2 regions of the Ercella succinigenes genome follow, and region 2 is predicted to be linked to the other one. Evidence: predicted binding sites of a transcription regulator. Region 2 holds the regulator's gene; the other holds the start of a gene.
The links. Region 2 encodes Rex, which represses fermentation and respiration genes when NADH is low (regulators of the CRP and FNR family bind a similar motif). Its sites were predicted from a motif close to ATTGTTAANNNNTTAACAAT; they were not measured.
Positions count from the first base shown of each region.

Region 1 (3,430 bases), on a different contig from region 2:
TGCTCGAGTAGAGACTTGACTGGCAGAGATTGACAACACAAACAGAGCAACAATAAATATCATCGCATTTAGAATAAAAATCTTATTTCCAAAAGAGATCTTATGAAAAATCTGGTTAATTTTTTTCACAATGAAATTCTCCTGACTTTTCAGCTACTGATTGCTCAAAAACTCACTCAACTACCAGGCAGAACAATGTCGGCTTTTTAAATGGTTACTTTTTCTGGTAATAGCTTCTGTAGACTAAAGGAGTTATGTTTTCGTGCTTTTTAAATACCTTTATAAAATAGCCTGGGGAGCTGAAGCCTAGACTATCACTAATTTGAGATATTGAGAGAGTTGTTTTCTCAAGCCACTGTTTAGACCAATCTATCTTCTGCTTTGCAATAAATGACGTAACACTTTCTCCTGTTTCCTTCATAAATAATCTGCTAAAATGTCCGTTACTGATGTGGCATAATTCGGCTAATTTCTTCTGAGAAAGTGATTCGTTCCTATTATGATATATGTATTCAAATGCTGGTTTAAGTACTGAATTTTTACATTCAAAAGAGCCGGTTGAAACTGATTTGATATATGAGTTTGTGACGGCGCTGTTAAGCTCCTTTTTTATCTGCTCAATATTTTCGATTGGTTGTAATTCATTCCTGTGGCGTCTTGGCAAAGTTTCTTCGTACAGCCTAAGAATAATATTTTTATTCATTGCTTCCTCAACAATATAGTTACATAACCTAAACAGCATTTGTGCTTTTGTATAGATATCATCAAGTGGCAAATAAGGCAATTCATCATATAGCACTTTCAAATTTGGTGATGAGAACATGGTTCTCGAAGGTGAATTGAGTATCTTTTCTAATTTGTCTGACTCTTCTTTTGGATGTAGTTTTACCTGGCCTGCCATTACTGCTCCTATATAATTGTCATTGATTGTTATCGGTATGGCAAGATCAACGATATTACAATGGCACAAATAAATATAGGGAGCTTGATTCCTTACACTTTCAAGACCACCTCTCGAATCACATTTCTGGCAATACTGTGATAATTCAGAGCTATCGCGAACAAATTCACAGAATTTGCGCCGTCCACTATGTTTAGTAATCGGCTTACCCTTATAATCTACCGTGATTATAGCAAGACCTGTTGCTTCAGCCAAAGAATCTTGCAACATCTGCCATTTATCAAGATTTAATATTTGATTTAATCTCATATGTAGATTATCAATCATAATTGCCCTTCTTATCTCTTGACTATTCTGAATATTTTGCCAATTAGTTGTAGCTTCTTCAAATAATTGAACAGAAACTATCGCTAGACACATAGCACAAAACATCCCACCAAAAAGTTGTATATATGCACATTTTATATCACACAATTATAATAAGAAACAAAAACATCATGAAATTACCATTCATAATTACAAATTATACACATAACCCTCTCTTGTAACAAGTCTGCTGTACAACCTAAAATTAAAACATGGAATTCCTAACTAGTCAGATAGCCCAAAGGAGGAAATTAACATGAGAAAATCATTCATTTGCCCTACTAAGTATATACAGGGAGAGAATGAGATATTAAATCTAGGATACTTCGTTGAATCATTTGGTAAATCAGGTTTATTGATTGCACATAGAGATGATGTAAATCGAGTTAAGTCTCAATTGACTAAAACGGCTAAATCTCACGATATAACTTTTGTCGAAAGCGAATTCAGTGGGGAATGCTCACGTGAGGAAATCGCCCGTCTCAAACAAGTAGCTGATGAGAAAAAATGTGATTGTATTATTGGGCTTGGTGGCGGAAAAGCGATTGACACTGCCAAATGTGTTGCTGAGGGCGATGCACTAATTATTGTCCCCACAATTGCAGCTACAGATGCACCCACAAGCCATTCTGCAGTTATCTACACACCAGACGGATCTTTTGAAGACTATGCTTATTTCAAGCAAAATCCTAATGTTGTTCTAATCGATACTACCGTTATTGCCTCTGCTCCTACAAGATTCCTTGTTTCCGGCATGGGGGATGCACTCTCAACCTATTTTGAAGCACGTGCCTGCGCCAAGTCTTTTGCAAATGTTAATGCCGGACTGCCTTGTGGTGCAAATCAGGATGAGAATCTTAAGTCAGTTGGTACTAATACAGCTCTTATACTGGCCAAGCTTTGTTATCAGACTCTGCTGGATGATGGTTTGAAGGCTAAACAAGCATGTGACTGTAATAGAGTCACTGCTGCACTAGAAAATATTATTGAAGCAAATGTTCTGATGTCTGGTCTTGGTTTTGAAAGTGGAGGTTTAGCAGCTGCTCACGCTGTGCATGATGGATTAACAGTGCTTGAGGGTACACATCAGTATTTCCATGGTGAGAAAGTAGCTTTCGGAACTCTGGTTCAATTGGTTCTGGAGAATGCTCCTTCTGTTGAAATTGAGCAAGTACTTGATTTCTGTCTGTCTGTAGGCTTGCCCATATGTCTAGAGGATATTGGTGTTGACAAGATTACGGATGATCAGTTGCAGCAGGTTGCTGAGAAAACCTGTATACCTGAGGAATCGGTGCATAATATGGCTTTTCCCATCACCACCGATGCTGTTGCTGCAGCAATAATTGTTGCAGATCAAATTGGTCGAGAGTATAAGACGGAGATAAAACAATGAAAAAGATTATTAACAAACCAGAAAACACTGTTATCGAAATGTGTAAGGGGATTGTCGATGCGCGGCCAGATCTAAAACTGGACACCAGATATAAATTCATATGCCGCAATAACCTGAATACCGATAAGGTAATTCTCATCAGCGGCGGCGGCAGCGGACATGAGCCAGCACATGCTGGTTTTGTAGGTGAAGGTATGCTTGATGTTGCTGTATGTGGCGATGTCTTTGCATCACCTTCAACCATACAAATTTATAATGCAATTGTAGCTTCTAAGAGCCAAAAGGGAACCCTACTTATCATCAAGAACTACTCAGGCGATTGCATGAATTTTGATTCGGCTGCTGAGATGGCTGCAGAAGATGACGATGTAAACGTGGCAAAAGTCTATGTAAATGACGATATCGCAGTGCAAGATAGTCTCTATACTATTGGCAGGAGAGGTGTTGCTGGCACTGTGCTCGTCCACAAAATTGCCGGTGCAGCTGCCGAAATGGGCAAATCACTTGAAGAGGTGAAACTCATAGCTGAAAAAGTTGTCAAAAACTGCAAGTCGCTCGGTTTCGCACTTAACTCCTGCACAGTCCCGGCAAAAGGCACGCCCACTTTTACCCTAGGCGAATCTGAGATGGAATATGGTGTCGGCATCCATGGTGAGCCAGGTATTGCGCGGATTCAGCTGGAAAGTTCAAATGATTTGGCAACAAGAACTCTCGACAAACTCTTAGCAGAAATGAAACTGCAGGAGAATGAAGAAGTTGCCGTCATGATA
Region 1 covers NZ_CDHP01000043.1:40,343-43,772, reverse strand. Annotated here, with positions in the region: gene AC0KSB_RS10665 (cache domain-containing sensor histidine kinase) at 1-129, opposite strand, end outside; gene AC0KSB_RS10660 (PocR ligand-binding domain-containing protein) at 215-1,228, opposite strand; gene AC0KSB_RS10655 (glycerol dehydrogenase) at 1,524-2,660, shown strand; partial or broken gene dhaK (dihydroxyacetone kinase subunit DhaK) at 2,657-3,430, shown strand, end outside.
Region 1: AC0KSB_RS10655 (glycerol dehydrogenase) is a predicted target of Rex. The motif match lies at 1,253-1,272, and genes of this name have one in related genera.

Region 2 (3,430 bases):
TCTTCGGTCGTACCTTCAAAAACAGGTGCATCAATTGTGGGTGGAGCTTTGTCAGTAGAAATCATAAAGTATACTCTGGCTGTAGTAAAGAAATTACCGTATACTTCAGCGTCTCTATTAGGTCCGTTTTCATCAAAATAGCCTGGGAAATTTGAGAATGACATTTCTAAAGTGTCGCCGGCAGAATAACCGAGATTGACCTTATCAGATACAACGTTTTCGTATATAACAGATGTGCTTGTTGAACCATTGAATATGTGTATATTTTCATCATCATCGGTAATGCTGAAAACGACGTTTGCTGTACGATTACCAAAATAAAAACCGCGCCAGGTTCCAGGCTGGCCGGTGCTGATTCTGGTAATAACCTTAGTTTCACCTGGGGCTATTTCAAGAGTTTCATTTCCCGTATAAGTTTCACCACTGACACCGAATATTTCATCTCCTGAATTCACAGGATCAAGTGGATGCCAGCCTTCCCCTAAATTAACCCAGAAAGCCTTTTGACCATCATATTGAGAATTAATCCAAGAAACATCTTCTCCTTCAGTTAAGGATACAGTTATTGGAAAAGCTTCATTGTTGGTTAATCTAATTTCAAAATCATGCCCTTGCCAGGTTCTGGCCGGACTGGATAAGGTTACATTAATCGAATCATTATTTTCTTGTGCCACTGGAATCGCTGTAGATAAAGCAATAACCATGGCAAAAACAATTATAAGTGAAAGTAATTTTCTGTTTTTCATTTCGCGCCTCCCTTTTAGACGACATCATCAGATCTGTTTTGACCGCCCAGGAGCAATATATAATAATTATCCGGCGAGCAAAACGGATCATATTTGTTTATCTTCGAGTTTGTGCGATTTTCCCACCTCCTTATCAAAAAGCACAAAAATTCAGGTAGCATTAGCTAATCCGAATATGATACAAAATCAACTTAGCTATGATTATGTATCATAATTCAATTATAACATCATAAAAATGATAAAAACAGCGTAATACCAGGTGTTTTCCTGTCTAAAAAATTTGTCACAGCGATTGGCATAGAGTTGACAACATGACAAATTTTGCCTACAATCGATATTGTGACATCGATATCGCAATATCGAATAGAATAAAGGATATATTGTTATATGCGAAAGGATTAATTATGGACAGGAATCAAAAACCATCGGTTGTTGTCTCGGTGCAGGCATTGCAAAGAATGCCTTATTATTTACAGCTTCTGAAAAAATATAGAGATTCTGGAGAGTCAGCAATTGCTGCTAAAACAATTGCTTTGGAATTAAAGTTGAATGAAGTACAGGTTCGTAAAGATCTGGCAGCAATTAGTTCCAGCAAAGGCAAGCCGAATACAGGCTTTGTTATAGAGAATCTGATTGAGAACATGGAAGACTATCTTGGTTATAATAATCTCATGGATGCAGTAATTATAGGTGCAGGATCTCTGGGAAGAGCTTTGATTTCTTATAAGGGATTTGAAAACTATGGTTTAAATATTGTGTCGGCTTTTGATAACGATAAAAAGTTAATTGGCAGTGACATATCTGGTAAAACAATCCGTAATATTTCAGAGTTGCCTGAATTTTGTAAACGTTTGAGAATACATATAGGGATAATTGCTGTGCCAGTATCTGTAGCACAACAAACATGTGATCTTTTGTTGGATTCGGGTATACTCGCTATATGGAACTTTGCCCCCGTTCACCTTACAACCCCTGATAATATTCTTGTGCAAAACGAAAATATGGCTGCTTCCTTGGCTTTGTTGTCGCGTAAGCTAAAAGAAATAACGAGGTAAAATGCGATGAACACCCTTCATTTAAAATATGTAATAGAAATAGAAAAAGCTGGTTCTATTACTAAAGCGGCAGATAACCTTTTTATGGGGCAGCCTAATTTGAGCAAAGCTGTAAGAGAATTGGAAGAAAATCTGGGGATTACAATTTTTAAAAGAACCTCCAAAGGGGTCATTCCTACGGAAAAAGGTGAAAAATTAATCAAATATGCCCGAAGCATATTGGCACAGGTTGATGAACTGGAAGCGCTTTATACCGGGGATTCTTCTGAAAAAATAAAATTTAATATATGTATTCCCAGAAGCAGCTACATAGCACGAGCTTTTACCGAATTTGCAAGAAAACTGGATCGGCGCAAAGAAATGGAAATTAGTTCTCATGAAACTAATGCCATACAAGGAATAGACTGTGTTGCAGATGGCGATTGTAATATAAGTGTGATTCGTTATCAGGCTAATTACGAAAATTATTTCCTTGACTATCTATATGACAGGAATATTATTTTCGATCCAATCTGGGTATATGACTATGTATTATTAGTGCCTGCACGAAGCCCGCTTGCAAATAGAGAAGAAATAACTTCTTGCGATTTGCATAAATATTTGGAAATTGCTCATGGAGATGACAATATACCTTATGTTAATCAGAGCAAGCAGAAGGATTGTTCAAAAGAACAAACTACAAATAGGAAAATATATGTTTATGATCGATTCACTCAGTTTGAGATTCTTAATAACCAGATCGATTCTTATATGTGGGCTTCACCAGTTCCGGCTGATTTGCTTGAGCGATATAATCTTGTTCAAAAGCATTGTGTGGACATCAATCTAAAGTTTAAAGATGTTCTGATTTATGAGAAAAATTATAACTTTAGTGAGTTGGACAAACAATTTTTGGGAGAGCTTTTTACTGGTAAGCAAGAGCTTGAAAAAAGCATAATTTTCTAGCAATATATACAAATTGCACAAATCTAATTGTCAGAAAAGCATATCGATATTCTACAATCGATAACTACATATCGATAACAGAATATCGATATGCTTCATTTATATAACCATTAAACAGTGTTCTGCTTTATAGTATTTAGTGAAACAATTAAGAAATATAAATTACTGCAAACGTTTGCGTGAAGTGATAATGGAGGTACAAATTATGAGTAAGAAGGTAACAATTATTGGTACAGGTAATGTTGGTTCGACAATAGCATATACAATGGCAGTAAATGGAATTGCATCTGAAATTGTCATTATTGATGTTAATAAAGAGAAAGCACTGGGCGAGGCGTTGGATATACGTCAGGGTATTCCTTTTTGTCCACCTGCTACAATTTATGCTGGTAGCTTTAGTGATGCTGCTGAATCAGATATAGTCGTACTTACATCTGGTCTGCCAAGAAAACCTGGACAGTCACGTCTGGATCTTGCACAAACAAATGTTGACATTACAAAAAGCATTATCCCTGAAATTACCAGATATGCACCGGAAGTCAAGTCCAAAAAGTTGGTGTAAATTGTCTTCCGGTATCTGCATGAATCAGGTGACAACATGCAGGTATGCTGCTCGTTCTGCTAACGCTTCTTTTCTTGCTGTTTCTCTCTCATCAAAGTAGCGATCCATTATGAAATACTTTT
Region 2 covers NZ_CDHP01000040.1:56-3,485, reverse strand. Annotated here, with positions in the region: gene AC0KSB_RS08780 (LPXTG cell wall anchor domain-containing protein) at 1-746, opposite strand, end outside; gene AC0KSB_RS08775 (redox-sensing transcriptional repressor Rex) at 1,151-1,801, shown strand; gene AC0KSB_RS08770 (LysR family transcriptional regulator) at 1,808-2,746, shown strand; gene AC0KSB_RS08765 (lactate/malate family dehydrogenase) at 2,952-3,308, shown strand.